2 linked regions of the Pedosphaera parvula Ellin514 genome follow. The protein of the gene in region 1 binds, or shares a complex with, the protein of each later gene. Links are inferred from orthologs where the notes say so. Each region holds a gene or a part of one and is shown on either strand. Other genes may lie near its edges.

Region 1 (10,776 bases):
CTCATGCCATGGGCCAGTCAAGTTCCCGCCGCACTGGCCGCATGGTATCCCGGTCAGGAAAACGGCAACGCGCTCGCATCGGTGCTTTTTGGAGACGTGAACCCGTCCGGCAAATTACCGGTGACCTTTCCCGCAAATGCCACCCAGGTGCCTGCCAACACAATCGCGCAGTTTCCCGGCACCAATGGTCATGTAAGCTATTCAGAAAAACTTCAGGTCGGCTATCGTTGGTATGATGCATCCAATGCGTCACCTCAATTTCCATTTGGACACGGTCTATCCTATACTACGTTTACGTACAGCAATTTAGCCATCAGTGCGGTGAATCCCTCGGGACAAGTAACGATCGGATTGGACGTACAGAACTTCGGCAATCGCAACGGGGCTGAAGTGGTTCAGCTCTATCTGGGATTCCCACCAGGTGCTGGCGAACCGCCACGTCAACTCAAGGCATTCAGGAAAGTGCCTGTATCATCCGGCGGATCCACTCACGTAAGCTTCACCCTGATTTGGGAGGATCTGGCCTGCTGGGATCCGATCGCGCATCAATGGGTGGTGCCTCCTGGCACTTTCCAGGTCATGGTTGGTGCCTCGTCCCGTGACATCCGGTTGGCGGGTTCATTTGCCATTTCGTCTCCGCCGCCTCCGAGCGGGGTGGCCAACATTGCTCTCCACCAGCCGATTACTGTGTCATCCATACTGGGCGCAAATTCCCCCGGCTCTGCTGCCGTTGACGGCGATCCAACAACTCAATGGTCGTCCCTGTCAGGCGGCCAACAATCGATGGCCGTGGATCTGGGAGCCGTAAGGGCTCTTGCCCGTGTTCGGTTAGGTTGGGGATCGAACTATGCTTCCAGCTATCAGATTCTTTCTTCCATCGATGCCACCCATTGGACCAACCTCTACAGCACCACCACTGGACCCGGAGGCTTGGAGGATATCCTCGTAAACGAGTCCGGGCGTTTCGTCCAAATCTCAGCGACACAAGGTTTCAACTCCCAGGGCTACTCATTGCAGGAGTTGGAAGTATATTCGCCTGAGCCGGCACTTTCCATCGCCACTTCTGGTACAAACACTGTCCTCATAAGGTGGCCTCTTTACTTAACTGGATTCGGGTTGCAGCAAAATTCCGATCTAAATTCACTGAGTTGGACATCGATCACTCAGACCCCAACCGTAATTGTCGGGATGAACGAGGTCGTCATGCCTGTGTCTCAAAATAGTAGTAAATTCTATCGACTTAAATAATCCTCGCACTTCAGTCTGATTAATCCGCTACTTGCAGAGCCGCCTCACTGTGCGAAAAGCCATTTCTGTTGCTCTCAGGCTTGGAATGGCTTCCTGTGCTCCTTGCTTTAAAGTTGCGAGAGCACCGACACAATTTGCACGCTGAATCGCACTGATTATTTCCGCTCCGCCTGCCGAATGAGCCGTAAATGCGCCAGCAAAGGCATCTCCCGCTCCAACGGTATCAACCGGTCTGACTTGCAGCGTTGGAATTTCTTCAAGTTCGTTCGCGTTTACATAGAGGGTGGCTTTCGCCCCGCGTGTAATGATCAGTTGCCCGACTGCACGTTTCAACAGCGCACGTCGCCATGTAGGAATGTTCCTGGCAATATTTTTAATGTTTAGCCGGAATATCGACTCCGCTTCTCCGGCATTCACAATCAAAGTCTCAATGTGATATTTGCCCCAGGGAAAACCTTCGCGCAGAGGTGATGGATTGAACACCACGGGAACACGGGCACGATTGGCAATGCGTACGGCTTCAACGACTGACTCCAGCGGAATTTCCTGCTGCAAAAGCAAAGCATTCGCGGATTGAATCCGCTGCTGTTGTGCTTTTATAGCCGCGCGCTTCAACTCTCCGTTGGCTCCTGCTGCGACAATGATCGTATTCTCTGCAGCTGAATCAACTGCGATGAGCGCCGTGCCAGTCAAAGACTTAAGCGTTGTTGAAATTCCCGTTACCTCGATTCCTTCTGCTGCCAGAGATTCGCAATACACCCTGCCCTCGTCGTCCTCTCCGACACAACCGATCAGGCTTACACTCGCGCCCTGTCGCGCAGCCGCCACGGCCTGGTTCGCACCTTTTCCACCAAATCGCTTGATCAATTCAGTTGCCGGAACCGTTTCGCCAGCAGATGGAAGCTGTTCGACCAACGCGATATAATCCACATTAAGTGATCCAACCACTACCACCTTTGCACCTGGTTTGCTCATTGGAATTCCTGGGTTGACCGCCTTTCAAAGGCCGTTCCTGTGTTACAGTTTTTTGGTGAAGATGAAGTTCATTTGCTTCGCATGCAACATTTTAGCTGCGACGACTCGCCATCATCCCTAATGTAGTAGTCTTATGGAAAACAGTACGACCCTTACCTTTATTAAGGAAGATCCGTGGCGCATCTTTCGCATCATGGCGGAGTTCGTGGATTCATTTGAAACCCTTTCTCAGGTGGGGCCGGGGGTAACCATATTTGGCTCTGCCCGAACGCCAGCCAGGAATCCTTATTATCAAGCCACGGTCACCCTGGCTCGGGGATTGGCCAAACACAACCTTGCTGTAATCACCGGTGGAGGCCCTGGCATCATGGCAGCCGCCAACCGAGGCGCATCCAGGGCTCATGGCAAATCCATTGGCCTCAACATCGAACTGCCCCTCGAACAAAAAGGTAATCTCTACACTAATATTCCCATCAATTTCCATTACTTCTTCGCACGCAAAGTTTGTTTCGTGAAGTACTCCCTCGGCTTCGTTTTCATGCCCGGAGGCTTTGGCACCCTCGACGAATTCTTTGAAGTGCTGACACTCGTACAAACCCGGCGCATTCCGCGCTTTCCTCTAATACTCTTTGGCAAGACCTATTGGACCGGGCTCATCAAGTGGATGCGAGCCACTTTGGATGCCGGCAAATTCATCAGCGAAGGCGATATGGAGCTCTTCCGGGTCACCGACGATCCCCAGGAGGCCATCGATGTCATTCTTGATTACAAAAATCAAGTCGGCCCACCCGAAGTCGTTCCCAGGGCATTTTCATAGTTTGGTCGAGGTGTTTATTATTTCAATCACTTGCAAATCCTGGCCGCACCATTGAATGTGATGGCCTGATAATTTGAAATTGGAAATTTGAGAATTGGCTTTAAAAATGTATCAAGTCACACAGCTAAAGAATGGTCTTACAGTAGTCACCGCCGAAATGCCCTATATGACCAGTGTCAGCCTGGGCCTGTGGGTAGGCGTCGGTGGGCGTTATGAACCGGCAGAACTAAACGGTGTTTGTCATTTCATCGAGCATCTGCTCTTCAAAGGCACCAAAAAACGCACCGCCCGGGATATTTCAGAGGATGTCGAGGGAATTGGCGGTTACATGAACGCGTTTACGAGTGAAGAAGTCACCTGCTATCATTCCAGGGCGCGTTACGATCATTTTGACGATTTGCTGGATGTCCTCGTCGATATGTTCCTCAATTCCAGGTTTGACCCTGAGGATATCAACAAGGAACGAGGCGTGATCAAGGAGGAGTTGGCCATGTATTTGGACCAACCGCAGCATCTCGTCCAGGAATTGCTCAACGAAACTCATTGGCCGGGTCAACCGTTGGGACGCCCGCTTACCGGCACCGAAAAAACTCTCGACGGACTTTCGCGCCCACTCGTTATTGATTATTTAAAACGCAATTACGTCGCGAATCGCACCGTTATAGCTGCAGCGGGGCGGCTTAAGCACAAGCAGATCGTTAAAGCCGTCTCACGAATCGCTCCACGCTTTCCCCAAGGCCCGCATCCCAAATTTGTTCCGGTCATCGAAGACCAGCAGGCCCCGCGCATCCGGCTGCACACCAAGGAAACCGAGCAGACACAGATTGCGCTCGGCATCAGCACCTGCTCCCGTCATGACCCTCGACGCCATGCTTTGCGCCTCCTCAACACTATTCTTGGAGAAAACATGAGTTCGCGCCTTTTCCAGGTTTTGCGCGAGGATCTCGGCCTTGCCTACTCCGTTTACAGTTCCCCCAGCTATTTCGAGGATACCGGCACCATCACCATCTCTGCGGGACTGGATCTTAAAAACCTGAATAAAGCTCTTAAACTCATTATCCACGAGCTGAAGCGATTGACTGACACTGCTCCCGGTCAGGCCGAGTTCCGCCGCGCCCGCGACTACATCATTGGCCAAATTGACCTCGGTCTCGAAAGCACCGATAATCGGATGATGTGGCTGGGAGAACAATTCCTGGGTTATGGCAAAATCATGTCACCTCAGGAAATGAAACGTCGTGTCAGCCAGGTCACACCAGCGGAAGTCCGTGCCGTTGCCCGCGAGTTCTTACGTCCGGAGCACCTGAACCTGGCCTTGGTAAGTCCGTTGAAGAATGACAAGGCGCTTCACAAATTGCTGAGCATGTAATTTCCAGTTAAATGCGTCCACTCATCCATGAAATAACCACCGCGCATACGCCGGAGTCGCTTGTTGAGCAACTCCAGGGCGAGCCCGGGATTGTGCTGCTGCGGAGCGCATTGTTTGATTCGACTCAAGCGCGTTACTCGTTCATTGCAGCAAGACCTTTTCTGACTGTTCGCTCGTTCGGCTCTCGTTGTGAATTGATCTTCGCTGGAGCAACCCACGTGCAATTCGGCAATCCGTGGCATGTTCTCGATGGTCTCATGGCCCGCTATGAACTTCTGGATGAAGTAGACTTGCCATTTCCGCTCGGCGGCTGCTTTGGCTATTGGGGTTATGACCTGAAAAACTTTGTTGAACCAAAGCTTCCCCGTCGTGCAGTGAATGAACAGGAACTGCCGGATTGCCACGTGGGTTTCTACGATAGTCTCGTCGTTTTTGATCATCGATTGTCCAAGACATGGATTGTTTCCACCGGTCTGAAGCTCGACGGCTCCCGCCACGAAACTCAAGCTCGCAACCAACTGGAGTTCTGGCGACAACTGCTCACCAGCACGCCTTCCGAGCAAATTGGCAGCACTGCACAAGAATCAGCGGACCAGACCATTTCTTCCAATCTATCCCGTGCAGATTTCATTTCCCGCGTCCAGCGCGTCCGGGAATACATTCACGCTGGTGATATCTACCAGGTGAACCTCTCGCACCGTTTATCCGCCCCCTGCCCGTATTCCGGTTGGAAATTGTTCCAGCGACTGGCCGCGGTTTCACCGGCTCCATTTTCTGCCTATCTGGATTGCGATGATTTCCAAATTGCCTCTTCGTCACCTGAATTGTTTCTGCGTCTGAGTGGTTCGCACATCCTGACACGTCCCATCAAAGGCACGCGTCCGCGCTCTGCCGATCCCGACCAGGATGCGCGTCTGACCTACGAACTGCAAACCAGTCCCAAGGAGATGGCCGAGTTGGTCATGATTACCGACCTGTTGCGGAACGATCTTGGCCGCGTTTGTGAATACGGATCTGTGCGCGTCCCTGAACTGGTCCGCCTCGAACGCTATCCTCAGGTGCAACATCTCGTATCCACGGTGGAGGGTCGTCTTCGACCGGATGTGACGCATTTCGCTGCCTTTGCCTCATGCTTTCCAGGCGGGAGCATCACGGGCGCCCCAAAAATTCGCGCGATGGAAATCATTGATGAACTGGAACCAATCACCCGCGGTCCTTATACCGGTTCGATCGGTTATCTGGGCTTCAATCGAGAGAGCCAATTGAATATCGCCATCCGAACTGCCATTCGCAAAAATGATGTTGCCTGGTTCAATGTAGGCGCGGGCATTGTCGCAGATTCCAACCCGGCCGCCGAGTATGACGAAACCATCGCCAAAGCTCGCGGGTTCCTATCCGCGCTCGACTTGCAGGGCCAGGCAGAATTTTCTCCCCAAAGCGCCTCCTGATTTGCTACCTTCTGCGTGCCAGGTTGATGAGCGGTTCCCTTTAACATGACATTTTTGCCACTAGTCGAACGCGAACTACGTGTTGCATCGCGGCTGCGCAGCACGTATTGGATTCGCGCCATCGCAGCCGGGGCGTTGACCGTCGTCGCGATGGCCATGTTGGTATTCGGCGTATTGAGTTCATTTCATTCGCAGGTCGGGAAAGCCATGTTCCACACACTTTCGTACCTGACCATGTTGCTTTGCTTTATCGAAGGTGCACGCAGAACTGCGGATTGCCTTAGCTCCGAGCGACGTGAAGGAACGCTCGGCCTGCTGTTCTTGACCGATCTGCGTGGCTATGATGTGGTATTGGGAAAGCTCGCCGCGACTTCCCTCAATGCAATCTATTCCCTCCTCGCAGTCCTGCCCATCCTGGCGCTTTCACTGCTGATGGGCGGGGTGACACCGGTGGAATTTTGGCGCATGTCTCTCGCCCTGCTGAGCATCCTGTTTCTTTCCTTGTGCATCGGAATCTGGGCCTCGGCATATAACCGGGTAGAAAGACAAGCGCTTGGAACCACCCTGGTGTTTATAGTCATCCTGACAATAGGTCCCTTTTTAACTGGCCAACCCAGTCTCCATCCAGTCAGTCCCGCGTTTGCCTATAGAACCGCCTTTGATGCCGTTTTTAAATACGCTCCCTCCGGTTACTGGAATTCCATACTGATCATGCACGGGTTAAGCTGGGCTTTGCTCATCTGGGCATCGCTGGTTTTGCCTAATCGTTTTCAGAAAGATTTTTCCACCAGCTCTCTGTCAAGCTGGTGGAAACGTGCACTGCAAGGAAGGCGTGGCAAACCCGCGAAAAGAGCAGAACTTCGAACCCGCCTGTTAAACATAAATCCTGCGTTTTGGCTGGCTGCTCGCAACACAGGCCAGGGATTGGCCCTCTATCTCGTTGCACTTGCCATCATTCTATTACACGCCCTTTTCATCTGGGTCGGCAGTCTCAACTGGATGACCGCCTACGTGAGCTGCACTGTGGCCATCAACTTTTTGTTGAAGATGTGGGTCGCCGTCCAGTCGTGTCATTGTCTTGCCGAAGCCCGCCAGAATAATGCCCTCGAAATGCTTCTTTCAACCCCATTGACGGTTGATGAAATAATTCGCGGCCAGGTCCTTGCCTTGAAATGCTCTTTCCTCTTCCCCATTCTTTTGATCCTGGTAATTGAGATTGGAGGCCTGCTCCTCGGAATTGCCGTGGTTGACAATAATTTCCGCTTGGAATCCCTTGGTTTCTCGCTGTTCTTCGGTCTCGCATATCTTGCCATCTTCACTCTCGACATCTTCGCACTGTGTTGGAGCGGCATGTGGTTTGGTCTCTCCTCCAAAAACGAAACCACAGCCATTTTAAAGACCATCGGTTTCATTCTGCTGCTCCCGTTGATTTCCGTTATGTTCTGGTGTTTTGGAGTCGTGTTTTTCGTAGGCTGGCCCATTTTCTGGATTATTTACTCATCCCAGAAGCTCCGGTCTGAGTTTAGAAATCTGGCCACCCACCGTTACTTGGTCAAAACACCGGATACGGTTTTTTTACCGGCATTGGGCCAGCAATCTCCTCCGCCGTTGCCAACCCCTCAGCCTTAAGACAAAGTCCAAAAACAAAGCTTGCTAAAGCTCTTCTGGCAAAAAGAATAGTCATGTGCTCAGCCCTGTCGAATTCACAAACGTTGCGAGGCGTCCTATCTTCACTCGGACTCCTGAGTTTATGCGGCGACGCGCGTTAGCTGTCATCTTTTACATGTTAGGAATCTGCCTTGCCGTTGATTCGGCCAGGGGAGCCAGTGACTTGCCACCTGCCGCCAGCATCAAGGTAGATTTCGCTCACGATATTCAACCCATCCTGGAAAAACATTGTTTTGATTGTCACAGTGCGAAGAAGCAAAAGAGCGGTTTGCGATTGGACGACAAGGATAGCGTTCTGCGCGGCGGGGATTCCGGCAAGCCCGCGCTTGTTGCTGGTAAAAGTCGTGACAGTCAATTGATCCTGCGTGTGGCTGGTTTGGTTGCCCAAGATGAAATCATGCCCCCAAAAGGTGAGCGGCTCACTCCGACACAGATCGGGTTGCTCGAAGCGTGGATTGATCAGGGGGCTTCTTTTCCAGCGAACAGCACCGGTCCGAAGAAACATTGGGCTTACGTAAAACCTAAACGTCCCGAGCCGCCCAAGGTCAAAAACTCCCGCTGGGTGCGAAACCCAATCGATAATTTTATCCTCGCCCGGTTGCAGAAGGAAAACTTAAAGCCATCCGCCGAAGCAGATCGAGCGACTTTGATTCGCCGACTCAGTTTGGATTTGACCGGGTTGCCACCGGACATCGAAGAGGTGGACGCCTTCGTGGCTGACAAGAGCAAGGATGCCTACGAAAAGTTGGTGGAACGTCTCCTTGCAACACCGCATTATGGAGAGAAGTGGGCGCGACACTGGCTGGACCTCGCCCGTTATGCCGACACCACCGGTTACGAAAGAGACCCGGCCCGCAGCATGTGGCTGTATCGCGATTGGGTCATCAATGCTTTCAACCGCGATGTTCCGTTTGATCAATTCACCATTGAGCAACTCGCCGGGGACATGCTGCCGAACCCAACAATTGAGCAACAGATCGCCAGCGGTTTTCATCGCAACACGATGTTGAACACCGAAGGAGGCGTGGACAAGGAACAAGCCCGGGTTGAAACCATCGTGGATCGCGTGAACACCACATCAACTGTCTGGCTTGGATCGACACTGGCTTGCGCTCAATGTCACACGCATAAATACGATCCCTTCACATTGAAGGAATACTACCAGCTATTCGCCTTCTTCAACAACGCTGACGAACCAGACCTAAGTGTTCCCACCTCCCGGCAAACCTCCCGGTTGAAGGAAATACAAACTGAAACCACCCGTCTGGATGCTGAATTCAAAAAGGAAACTCCGGAGTTAGCTGCCGTGCAGATCGTTTGGGAGAAGAGACAACTCGCCGAAGCGATTCCATGGGCCACACTGGACCCGACTTCGTTTACTTCGGCTGGAGGAGCCAAATTTACAAAGCTCGAGGATAAGTCATTGCTTGCGAGCGGCATAAATCCTTCCAACGATACTTACACGGTCACGGCCGGGACCGTTTTGCGAAACATCACTGGTTTGCGTCTGGAAATTATTCCTGATGCGAGCCTGCCCGATCAATCTTCCGGCCGTCGTTCGAACGGCAGTTTTGTGCTGAATCGTTTCGAAGTTGCTGCTGCTCCCAGGGACAACTCGCAAGCTGCCCAATCAATTACTCTGAAAACAGCCATTGCCGATTACACTTCGGAAGGACGCAAGCTGACCACACTACTTGATGGCAAAGCTGATGCTGGCTGGCCAACCTCCGCTGATCATGCAGACTTCAAGACTGAACATGCGGCATATTTCGAATGCGAAAAACCGATCAATTTTACCAATGGCACACTGCTCACCATCACCCTCAGGCATGCTTCGAAATGGCCTGAGGCAAACATCGGACGTTTCCGCTTGGCCATAACAACCAACGTAAATCCAACCGCAGCCTCCAAGTTGCCGGTTGCGGTGCTGAACGCCCTTACGGTTGCGCCTGATCAGCGAAATGAAAAGCAGAAGGCAGAGGTGCTGAGCCGCTTCAGGGTGGATGCACCCGAATTGAAGGTGATTCGACAACAACTGGCCGACCTGCGCAAGGAGGAGACTGAACTCAAGAAGCAGATTCCCACCACTCTCGTGATGAAGGAGCGCGAAGCCCCGCGTGAAACGCACATTTTTATGCGCGGCAATTTTCTCAATGTCGGCGATCGCGTTTATGCCAACGTCCCGGCAGCATTGCCATCGCTTCCTGCAAACCAACCAACGAATCGCCTGACACTCGCGCACTGGCTCATCAGTCCCGAGAATCCGCTGACCGCCCGAGTTACTGTCAACCGTATCTGGGAACAATACTTTGGTCATGGAATTGTGGAAACGGTTGAAGATTTCGGCAGTCAGGGCGAAGCTCCCACTCATCCCGAACTGCTTGACTGGCTCGCCACGGAATTCATTCGCCAAGGCTGGAGTATGAAAGCCATGCATCGTCTGATTGTGACCTCGGCCGCTTATCGCCAGGTTTCCAAAGCTTCACCGGAACTCCTTGAACGCGATCCTTACAATCGATTGTTGGCGCGCGGCCCCCGTTTCCGCGTTCCTGCCGAAGGCGTTCGCGACATCACCCTCAAAGCAAGTGGGCTGCTTAGCTCAAAGATCGGCGGCCCCAGTGTTTTCCCCTATCAACCGGACGGCATTTGGACCCAGATTTACAGCGGCGACAAATGGGAAACGAGCAAAGGTGAAGACAAATATCGACGGGGTCTCTACACATTTTGGCGGCGCACCTCGCCATACCCGGCTTTCATGTCATTTGATGCTCCCAGCCGCGAACTCATCTGCACCCGTCGTCCCCGTTCCAACACTCCGCTTCAAGCGTTGGATACGATGAACGATCCTGCTTATGTTGAAGCAGCGCAGGCCCTGGCTCGGCGCGTGCTGAAAGAAGGTGGCGCGGACAATTCGAAACGGGCGGTCTATGCTTTCCGGCTTTGCATTTCGCGCCGGCCTCAAGACGGGGAACTTAAACGCATCCTTGCCCTCTACGAACAGGAACTCACCCGGTTTAAGAACGATCACGCCGCTGCTGAAAAGATGGCGACCAGTGAACTGGGCAAGGCTCCTGAGGGACTGGGGGTTGACGAACTGGCGGCATGGACTGTCGTCGCGAACGTCCTTCTCAACCTGGACGAGACCATTACCAAGGGATAATATGAATTGCCAATCAACCCCGCTCTCACAACAAAAGCTTCACGGCCTCACGCGCCGTCATTTCTTTAGCAAGTGCGCCTGGGGCATTGGC
Region 2 (10,730 bases), on another replicon or contig:
CGACTTCAAGAACACGTCACTAGAGTCAAATCCTTCATGAAACCGAAGACTGTGGAAGGTGCTGTTGAGGCGTATCTACGAGTTTTCAAGGATAACGGCATCCAAGTTGAGGTGGTAAGGAGTTGGGTAAGAGATAATGGCTGGACGTTTGAGAATGTTCGAGTGATGCTTTTGAACCGTAGCAATTCATTCTTGCTTACAGCATTCGCGTTCGAAGCAGGTGATTTCGTCAACGCCTATTCGGATACTGCCATTGCGCCGGACGTCCAACGGATGTTTTCCAATTGGGCGATGGAACTCGGAGAGTTGCGTGATTCGAACAGACACCATCTACTTCTTGCCAACCCGATCTGGCTGCGACCTATCATTCGAGCGACGCCCAATATTCTATTCTGGCCGATCTTGTCGCTCTTCCAAGGATTCTGCTTTCTATTGTTTGAAGCACTTATAAGTCAAAGTCCGGCCTTAAAACAAAAATATTTGAAGCGACGAGGGGAATTTTTAGAGCAATATACTTCCCAACTATTCCAGCAGAGGTTTCCTGATGCGGAGTGTTTCAAAGGCAGTAAATGGGAAAATCCTGATGCGGGGGAAAAAGGTGAAAACGACCTCCTTTTGATCTTCGACTCTATCGCCCTTATTGTCGAAGAAAAGTCCGGTGCGATTAATCCGATAGCAAAAAGGGGGGGACTCAGCATCAAACAGGAAATTGAGCAATTGATCACTGAAGCAACAAAACAAGCTCATGCATTCGCCGCCTTATTGCGAGATCATCCACGGAAACACGCTTTTACAACTGAGAGAGGAGCCGTAAACAAAGTTGATGCGTCAAAAATTAAACAAATTTTTTGCTTAACCATCACTTTGGAAAGATTTGGGCCGATAGCGACTCAACTTCCTGGATTGCAGGCTGCGGGCCTTGCAAGGCCTAACGTTCCTCCAGTTCCGACCGTGTCGCTAGCAGACCTTGAGATTGCATTAGAACTTTTTGCAACGCCTTATGAGTTGTTGCATTATTTAACCCGGCGCGCTGCTTTCGAGCTGCACCGCCAGTTTATTGGGGATGAACTCGACCTGCTAGTCTACTATCTTCAAACTGGATTCGCGGAAAAATCTCTACCAGACTCCAAGGTCCTTCTTGTGCTTAGCCGCCTCCGTAGCAAATTGGATCCTTTTTTCATGGGCTCTTCAGATGACGTTCAATTTGAACGTCCCAAACGATCGTTAAGCAAATGGTGGCAACAGATCTTTGAAGCATTAGACAGAAAAGGTGTTAGAAGACGATATGAGATCGGCTGCGTGCTTCTCGACATGCCTGATGAAGATCAACATGCTTTTGAAGATCAATTTGGAGAACTTTCCACAAAAGTAAAACAGCAACTGCATTCAACGTTCGAAAATGTAGAGGCTATTTGGAATCCCGTGAAATCTGCAGTTCTAAACGCCGTCGTGGTGGCTACTCCAGTATTAACAGAAATATACCCCAAGCGTGACTTAGTTGTGAGAAATTTTGCCGAGCGTGCGATGATTGAGACCGGCGCGGACCAAGCGCTTGTCATACTGGTAGATGTGGAACTTGAGCACTGGCCGTATTCAGGGATTTATCTGCTGGACAAAGCTTTAATGTAAAATCCTGCTGCTTAAGACATGCGGTCGATTCGGATGGAATGGTGAGGCCCACAGTGGTGCCGTTGCTGGGAGTTGGCGTCGAGATGACGTTGGTTAGATCAACGGGGCCGGTGGGATTGCAGTCGTCTGACGGACCGTTGGGTGTGAGGAAGCTGGCCGCCGTGAAGTTTCCGGGCGGGTTCACGCGGGATGCGATGGTGTTGTAATAGTTGGTGATGAGCTAGCCGGGGACGGGGTAAACAAAGACGCGAGCGTAAGGGCCGCACACGGAAATTCTTCGGGTGATGGGATACAGAATGTTAACGGGGATGGAAAGAAGTTTTTGAAAGTTTTTGAAGTCTGACCTTTACGGTTTCCAAATCCTCCAGCGTAGTGTAGGCTGATTGTCTGTTTATGGTTCTCGTTATCGACAATTACGATTCGTTTACTTACAACCTGGTGCAATATCTGGGCGAAATGAAGGTGGACCTGCAGGTCCATCGCAATGACCAGATCACGCTTGACCAGATCAAGGACCTGAACCCTGAACGCATCATGATTTCGCCCGGTCCCTGCTCGCCGCGCGAATCGGGTTTGTCCAACGAAATCATCCGCACCTTCGGCCCCAAGCTACCGCTCTTTGGTGTCTGTCTCGGCCATCAATGCATCGGCCATACCTTCGGCGCTGAAGTCGTTGTGAATTATCGCATGATGCACGGCAAAACCTCGCCGATTTCGCATGATGGCAAGTATCTCTTCCAGGACATGCCGAATCCCTTTGCAGCCACCCGCTATCATTCACTCGTGATCAAGCGCGATACCATTCCAGATTGCCTGGAAATTACTGCTGAAACCGACGAAGGCGAAATCATGGGCGTGCGTCATAAGGAATATCCCATCTGGGGCGTGCAGTTTCATCCGGAGAGCATTTTGACGGATCAGGGTCGCACCATCCTGAAGAACTTCTTAAAGCTGAAGTAACCTTTACAAACGGCGTTTCGTCTAGCTCACCAACCATGATGAAACGCGGATTTCTCTTCTGCTTCTTCCTGCTCATTGCCCTGAGCCTTCGTGCTCAAAAATTGCAGGAACCATTTTTTCTTTACGATCCCGCGGATCAAAAGATTCCAGCCACCATGCTGGAGAATGAATTATTTTACGATGCCGGGGTTGCCTCAACTCCTGATGGGTTGTGGTTGGCATGGCTGGAACTTCAACCGGGAAAGGGCGATGTCCTTTGGGTTGGTTGCCGCAAACCTGATGGCAGCTGGTCACAAAAAATCCGCCTCAACACCGAACCTGGTGATTTTGCCAATCCCACTCCAGTCATCGATGCCAAAGGCGAACTTTGGGTTTCGTACGAAGCTGCCAGGGATGGAGATTGGGATGTTTTCGTTCAACAACTCAAGAAGGATGGATCGTTCGCCGCTCCCATCCGCGTCAGTCCCGGTGCAGGCGCCGACATCAACCATCGCGTTGTCGCTGATGCGAAGGAAGGTTTGTGGTTTGTCTGGCAGGGTGATCATGATGGTCAATTCGATATTTTCGCACGGCATGTGACTTCCCATGATCAACAAGAGCCGATACGCATCAGCGACTCACCTCTAGGCGATTGGGCCCCTGCCCTCACGATCACCAAGTCCGGCGATGTCCACATCGTTTGGGATAGTTACGATGGCGAGAGTTACAACGTGCTGGCACGCACTCTGCATGGCAATGAAATTGGCAGGATTGTCACTGTAGCCGACGGCCCTGCCTTCCAGGCGCATGCTCAGATTGCGGCCGAACCTTCCGGGCGGCTTTGGGCTTTATGGGAGGAGGATGGAGAAAATTGGGGCAAGGCTTATCGTGCCCGCACGCCAGGCGAAAAAGATTCCACCCTGATTACCGATCAACTCGGCCCACTCCATCGCTTTCGCCGCTTGCGTCTGGCGGAACTGGATTCCAAATCGCTGGCGGTTATTCGGACTATTGAAATTCCCATGCCCTCCCTGGAAGCCGCCGCCAAACGACCTGAAGCGCGTGCAGGATTCAGATACACCGGGGCTTTCTATGAAGGAGGTCAACTGACAATCGATCCCAAGGGCCGTCTCTGGATTACCTATCGCCACTTTTACACTCCCTGGATCGGCATCGTTCCAGAGCATCACAAACAGGATAGCTCGCTGCTCTACGCAAGGTGTCTCACAGGTGACAACTGGTCAAAACTCTATTCGTTCGAGGTGGGGCAAGGTGACAGCTTACAACGTTTTTCGGCAGTTCCCGGTCAGGATGGCATCGCAACTGTGTGGACGACCGGGCGCACCGATCGTCGGAAATCAGAGAAACCCCACGGTGTTGCGATTGCGAACATTCATTTGGAAGCAGGCACCTCAGCGATTCCAGTGTCCTCTGTCAAAATCGAACAGGCTTCATCACCACATTCCAAACCAGCCAAACATATCCGTCCCTCGACTGAACTCGCTGGCAAGGGCTACGAACTCTTCACTGGCGACCTTCACCGTCACACGGACATTTCGCTCTGCTTTGCCCCGAGCGATGGCTCGATTGACGACGCTTATCGCTATGCCATTGATGCGGCACCACTCGACTTTCTCGGCATCACCGATCACACGCATGACCTGGCCATGGGAAACCCGCTTAGCTTGATCTGGTGGCGCAGTCGGAAGGAAGTGAATCGGCACCAACTCATCGATCGTTTCGTCCCTTTTTATTCTTATGAACGCAGCCGGGTGGACACGGATCATAACGTCATTTCGCTGCGTGACGATATGCTGCGTCCACACACCTATCCGCTCACTCAGTTCTGGACCGAGTTGGATACAAATACCTTCACGATTGCACACCAGCCTTTTAACCGCATTTTGTGGAACTACAAAGACGATGTGCATCGGCCCCTAATGGAAATTTATCAGGGTTTTCGCAATGATGCCAAAGAGAAGGATGCGAAGGAAGGTCTCTTACGCGGCCATAAGTTCGGCATTATTGCCAGCAGCGATCATCTTTCCACTGATGCCAGCTTCGCCTGTGTTTGGGCCGAGAAACCAACGCGCGAGAGCATTTTTCGGGCGATGCAGGCAAGGCGCACGTTTGGAGCCACGGCGCATATCAAACTGAAGGTTTTTGCTGGTGAACATTGGATGGGAGAAAGTTTCAGCACCAACTCAATGTCACCGATCAAAGTCGAAGTGAAAGGAACAGCCCCAATTTCCAGTGTGGATTTACTGGTGGATGGAGACCTTAAGAAAAGTCTTCCAGGGAATGCGGCAGAAGGAACATTTTCCTTCGAACCAGATGGGACCCTCACCGGATCCCATATTTTTTATGTGCGGTTGCAACAAGCTGACGGCAACCGCGCCTGGGCTTCTCCCTTTTGGGTCGAGATCAAGCCCTGACTGTCCAACTCTTTACTGCAGGCGATACACGATGCGGGCCTTGTCCAAATCGTAGGGGGACATTTCCATCTTCACGCGGTCACCCACTGTCAGACGGATAAAGCGCTTGCGCATTTTGCCGGAAATGTGCGCGAGCACCTGATGCTTGTTATCGAGTTCGACTTTAAACATCGTTCCCGCCAAAACGGCCAGGATTCTACCTTCTACTTCAATATGATCTTCCATTACTTTCCTTCACGAACTGCCGGGATTTAAAAACTTGTTTCAGACGTCAAAGGGCAGTCTTTGAAAAGAAACAAAAAAGGTGTGGAACTCCGATGAATCCCACACCATGAAAATGGGGTTCTAACAATTAGCCGCGGTATTCGCGACGAGAACCGCGGTCTCCGCCGCGTCCACCACCACCGCCGCCGCCGCGATATCCACCACCGCCTCCGCCTCCGCCACCACCGCGGTAACCGCCTCCACCACCACCACCGCCGCGTTCTTCACGAGGACGGGCTTCGTTAACCGTTAGCGGGCGACCACCAAAATCAGTTCCATTCAACGCCTGGACAGCAGCCTGGGCGCCTTCCTGGGTTTCCATGGTAACGAATCCGAAACCGCGAGGACGGCCGCTGAATTTGTCCATGATCAAATCAACACTGGTCACCGGACCGTGTTGGGCAAACATATCCTGCAATTCATTTTCAGTTGCAGTAAATGGGAGATTTCCCACGTAGAGTTTAGTACTCATGATGATTTACTTTTCCTTAGACTGACCGTTTCTTTCCAGACCGTTCCCGACCGCCGGGTTTCAAATCATCACTGAATACTCGTTCAACTGAAGATTTTCCTAGCCTTGAAATCGACAAGTTATCTAACAAACACTGTAATCATAAACCTGCATATGGAAAATGCAATGGTTAATACTACTGCTCCATAACGCATCCTGCTGCCTGATTATTAAAGGGTTAAGAACTCTCCCACCAGCTATCAGGTTTACTCTCCATTACAATCCCGAGGTCCGTTTCCACTTGGCTTGGCAGGGTTGGTCCATTACTAAAGAACAAACCTAAATACTATATGACCATCATCCTAGGCTGTCTAATTGGGTTCGTTGCATGGTTTGCCATACGTTATGTTGCGGGAGGGTTTTATACCGTAGACCAAAATGAACGAGCAGTAAAAACCGGCTTCGGACGTGCCGAACGAGTTCCCAATGCGACGACTCTGGATGATCCCATCTCCGAACCTCTCGATGCCGAAGAAAAGGAACGATACAATTACCCTCAAGTTCGGGTAATTCCACCCGGTGGCCCATATTGGAAATGGCCCTGGGAAAAAGTTTATAAGGTGACTGTCTCCACACAGACCCTGAACATGGCTTTCGATCCGGAAAACCGCTCCGCGAATGTGAGCGGGACCATTCTGGAAGCCGTAACCAAGGATCAGTTAAATACCGGGCTCACAGGACAGATTCGTTACCGCATCGCTGAACGGAACCTCTATGCCTACTTGTTTGCAGTAAAAAATCCGATTGCTCACGTCATGGGTTACTTCGTTTCGGTGCTGCGTGAACGGATTGCCAACTTTGAAGCGCCGGCATCATCTTCCAACCCGGCCGACGAAGTTGTCAGCACTTCCGGAATCTCCATCAATGATCTGCGCAAGAACTTACGTGACTTGAATGAACGCATGGACAGCGAATGTCGTTCCTCCTCCGCTCGATATGGCATCGTCCTGGATGCTTCCTTAATTACCGGCATTGATCCGCCGCCCGAGGTGGAATCCGCCCTGGCCGCGATTAACACCGCCCACAATCTCGTCTCTTCGGATATAAGTTTGGCCCAGGCTGCTGCTGACCAGCGCATTGAACAATCGAAGCGCGCGGTGGAAATCGAAACTCTCAAGGCCCAGGCCGAAGTGGAGCCATTGAACTCGCTCGCGAACCAACTCACCGAGTTGAAGCGGAGCGGGAAGGAAGCCCTGCCCTCCTACGTGCGAAATGTACGGCTCACCCTTTTCAACCAGGCACAACAAGTATTTCTGGAGGTAAAAAAATGATTCACCTTTTAATGGCTGCCGCCATCACGTTCGTGGCCTGTTTTATCATAGTGCCCATCCTGCTTGGCGTCTTAAGAATATTCGGCTTATACACCATCGTGGAGGAGCGGCGGTGCCATGTGTATATGCTGTTCGGAAAAGTGGTGACCACCATTGATGAGCCTGGCCTGCACATTCTGTTGTTCAAACTTGGCTGGCGCGCACCAATCATCAATTGGGTTGGGCATCGATTTGTAATCGACCTGCGACTGGATCAGGAATATCTCCGCAGCCAACCGGTGAACTCCGAAGAAGGGGCGCCGATGGGAATTGGAATCTGGTATGAAATGTTCATTAGTGACCCGGTTTCGTATCTCTATAAGAATGCCGACCCTCGCGGTTCACTCGCCGCCAACGTGAGCAACTCGACTGTCCGGTGCCTGAGCAACATGAAATTGGCGGACATGTTGGAGAACCGTCATTCCATGAGCCAGACCGTTCGCACCGAAGTTTCCCCGCAATCCCACGAATGGGGTTACAAACTCGGGTCAGTTTACATTCGCAAGGTTCACTTCCGCGACACCGGCATGATTAAACAGATCGAGGAAAAAGTGGTAAATCGGTTGCGGCAGGTCACCTCTGCAATCAAACAGGACGGGGCCAACCAGGTGAGCATCATCACCAGCACTGCGGAGCGCCAGGCAGCCATTGCCTTTGCGAAAGCAGGCGCCATGCGGCCGCAAATTGTCGGGCAGGCGTTGCAAAAGCTTTCACAGGATCCGGAAGTTGCCGCAGCCCTGTTTGAAATCCTCGAAACCCAGAAAATTATTGCGGGCGAAGCCCGTATCACGCTCATTCCTGAAAAGAGCGGACTAATTACAGAGCTACTGGCGGCTCAACCGGGGAAATAATAATCCAGACCAGGCCGGATCAAAGTCCACCATTCCTGCTGATGACGTCGGCAATCTTCACCGATTTGCCGCCTTGCCGCTTGCTTTCATCAGCAGCTTCCATGAAGGCATAAATGGCAATCGTCTCTTCATTCGGGACTGGAGCAATACCAGTCTGGAAAAAGTTCATGATCTGCCGCACCAACGGGGCGTAATCATCAGTTCCCTTCGCTTGCTCAACCACCGCCTTGCTCCCAAATACAGTTACTTTATGGACCGAAGCAACAGACGAATTCCGAGCTCCTCGAAAGGTTCCCACCCTGCCACCAGCCCACACGCCTGTTGCTACATCCGTATCTGGTGTCGATGTTCGAACGACACTCACACAATCCGGCCCCATCACGGTAAAGAGAGCCTCGGTCGGGTGAATGCCATACCAAAAGAAATCAGGATGATGCTCCTCCAGTTCGCAAGGCCCGTATGAAATGGCTCCCATGATTGTTCCGACGTTGGTGCCTTTTAATTCAACCATGCTATTGTAAAAGCGATAGGCGGAGGAACTGAACCAGGGTGTTTTGCTCTCCTTCGCCAACCTGTTGATTTCCAGGACCTCCTTGAGCGAACTCGCAATCGGTTTGTCGATGAAGACTGGTTTATGAGCTTTGAGCACAGGACGCACCTGCTCCAGTTTGGGCCGTCCATCCAGGCTCTCCAACAAAACCACATCCACCTCTTTGCATAAGTCGTCCACGGATGTCATTTCCTTCACGCCATATTTCTCGCGCAAGTCCCCGGCAATTTTTTCAACACGGTCGGCACTATCTTTAATGTCAGCGCTGCCGCCTTTATAAAAGACGACCACTTTGGCGCCCTCGACATGATTTTTATCGGTGGGATCATTGAAAATCTTCGTAAAAGCCGTGGCGTGCGAAGTGTCGCATCCAATGATACCGATCCTAAGCTCGGCGCCCATGACCCCAGCACTGGCAGAAAGCGATAGAAAACCCAGCAGAATTGCTCTCAAGTTCATATGTAAATAATCGAGGTGAAACGCTAACAGGCCATATTGCACTTGGAAAATGAAATTTGGAAGTGCACAAAAGTGCCATATGACAAATCCCCATTTCGCTTGAATCCGCATACGACTTCTGATTAGCGTAGCCAGTCTTACTGTTAGGTTCTATATTCCTTTAGACTTATATGCCGACGATCGAAAAGTTTTCTTCAAAAGAAACAGGCAGCAAGCCAGCGGCTAAAATCCGCGGGACAATCGCAGCACGCGACGTAATTGCTGAACTCGAAAAACATATCCTGGTGGATGGCTTCAAGATCGTCATAGATCTGGAGAAAAGCCGTGGGTCCATTCTCGTGGACGCCCCCAGCGGCAGGGAAATTGTCGATCTGTACAGCTTTTATGCCTCCACACCCGTTGGCTATAACCATCCCTATCTCAGCCGGCCCGATGTGGAGGCCGATCTGCTTGCAGCCGCGAAGATCAAGGTGGCCAATGCCGACATGTATTCGGTACAGTACGCCACCTTCGTAGATACCTTCGCCCGCGTCATGCCTTTACCACCCCTGAACCGATTCTTCTTTATCGAAGGCGGTGCGTTGGCGGTGGAAAATGCCCTTAAAGCTGCGATGGACTGGAAAGTGCGCAAGAACCTGGCAGCCGGCCTTGGCGAACGCGGCACTGAAATTATTCATTTCGAAAGAGCATTTCATGGTCGTACTGGCTACACGATGAGCCTGACGAATACTGACCCCAAGAAGGTGCAGTACTTCGCCAAATTTCCCTGGCCGCGCATCAGCTCCCCTTACATCGATTACTCCCTGCCAGCAGCACAGCGTGCCCAGGCAGCGGCCGAGAAGGAAAAGCTTGCCGAGAAACAGATTCGCGAAGTCATCGCCCAAAAGGGTCCGGATATTGCCGCCATTATTATTGAGCCCGTTCAGGGTGAAGGTGGAGACAATCATTTCCGCACCGAATGGTTCAAAACTTTGCGCAGCATTTGTGATGAGAATGATATTTTGCTGATTTTTGATGAAGTTCAGACCGGCATGGGATTAACCGGCAAAGGCTGGTGCTGCGAGCATTTCGGCGTCATGCCTGATTTGCTGTCCTTCGGCAAGAAAGCCCAGGTTTGCGGCATCATGGCTGGACCGCGCCTGGATGAAGTGAAGGAAAATGTTTTCCGCGTGCCGAGCCGCATCAATTCGACCTGGGGCGGCAACTTTACCGATTTCGTTCGATCCACACATTTCCTCCGCATCATCGAAGAGGAGAAGCTCGTGGAAAACGCGCGCCTCAAGGGCGAACTGTTCCAAAGCGAGTTGCAGAATCTGGCGCGCAAACATCCGGTGATCAGCGCCGTGCGTGGTCGAGGCTTGATGCTTGCCTTCGATCTCCCCAACGGCACCATGCGCGATGCTTTTTGGAAAGGCTCTTATGAACTCGGATTGCTGGTCGTTCGCTGTGGTGACCGCTCGATTCGGCTCCGCCCGGTCCTTGACGTAAAAGAGGATACGATTGAAGCTGCCTTGCGGATTATGGATGGCGAATGCCGTCGTTTGAATACTTAAACTTTTGCAACTTTTGACCCATGGCTAAATCAACTTCCTCGAGCAAAAAGAGCGCCTTCTCACCCGCAGCCCTGTTTAAGCGGCTGGGACTCCGCGATGTGAATCCCGGTGTGTTTAACGGCAAATGGACCGGCAATGGCAAAGTCATTAACAGCATTTCGCCCATTGATGGCAAGGTGCTGGGCAAGGTGAAGCAGGCCACAGCCGAAGAGTATGAAACATCGGTTCA

Evidence for each region.
Region 2: the proteins of pabB (region 1) and CFLAV_RS19565 are in contact, whole or in part, in a solved structure (PDB 8RP0), measured with the Escherichia coli proteins. The link is inferred for Pedosphaera parvula Ellin514 from one-to-one orthologs.

Annotation. Positions count from the first base shown.
Region 1 is NZ_ABOX02000019.1:51,451-62,226, reverse strand. The notes cover bases 3,704-6,638. They hold pabB (aminodeoxychorismate synthase component I), read left to right. Parts: upstream 3,704-4,420; coding sequence 4,421-5,857; downstream 5,858-6,638. Other genes in these bases: CFLAV_RS15760 (ABC transporter permease subunit), read left to right, coding at 5,903-6,638; CFLAV_RS15770 (M16 family metallopeptidase), read left to right, coding at 3,704-4,409. Also shown: CFLAV_RS15785 (beta-glucosidase), read left to right, coding at 1-1,248; CFLAV_RS15780 (ribokinase), read right to left, coding at 1,276-2,223; CFLAV_RS15775 (LOG family protein), read left to right, coding at 2,357-3,040; more of CFLAV_RS15770, read left to right, coding at 3,147-3,703; more of CFLAV_RS15760, read left to right, coding at 6,639-7,486; CFLAV_RS15755 (PSD1 and planctomycete cytochrome C domain-containing protein), read left to right, coding at 7,641-10,685; CFLAV_RS15750 (DUF1501 domain-containing protein), read left to right, coding at 10,687-10,776. UniProt on the Escherichia coli protein: Part of a heterodimeric complex that catalyzes the two-step biosynthesis of 4-amino-4-deoxychorismate (ADC), a precursor of p-aminobenzoate (PABA) and tetrahydrofolate.
Region 2 is NZ_ABOX02000028.1:11,307-22,036, reverse strand. What follows is about bases 917-3,805. They hold CFLAV_RS19565 (anthranilate synthase component II), read left to right. Parts: upstream 917-2,022; coding sequence 2,023-2,589; downstream 2,590-3,805. Other genes in these bases: CFLAV_RS19560 (DUF3604 domain-containing protein), read left to right, coding at 2,625-3,805; CFLAV_RS35615 (hypothetical protein), read left to right, coding at 1,668-1,835; CFLAV_RS19570 (hypothetical protein), read left to right, coding at 917-1,629. Outside these bases: more of CFLAV_RS19570, read left to right, coding at 1-916; more of CFLAV_RS19560, read left to right, coding at 3,806-5,003; infA (translation initiation factor IF-1), read right to left, coding at 5,016-5,228; CFLAV_RS19550 (RNA recognition motif domain-containing protein), read right to left, coding at 5,356-5,739; CFLAV_RS19545 (SPFH domain-containing protein), read left to right, coding at 6,069-7,049; CFLAV_RS19540 (SPFH domain-containing protein), read left to right, coding at 7,046-7,939; CFLAV_RS19535 (Gfo/Idh/MocA family protein), read right to left, coding at 7,959-8,948; lat (L-lysine 6-transaminase), read left to right, coding at 9,119-10,501; amaB (L-piperidine-6-carboxylate dehydrogenase), read left to right, coding at 10,522-10,730. UniProt on the Escherichia coli protein: Part of a heterodimeric complex that catalyzes the two-step biosynthesis of 4-amino-4-deoxychorismate (ADC), a precursor of p-aminobenzoate (PABA) and tetrahydrofolate.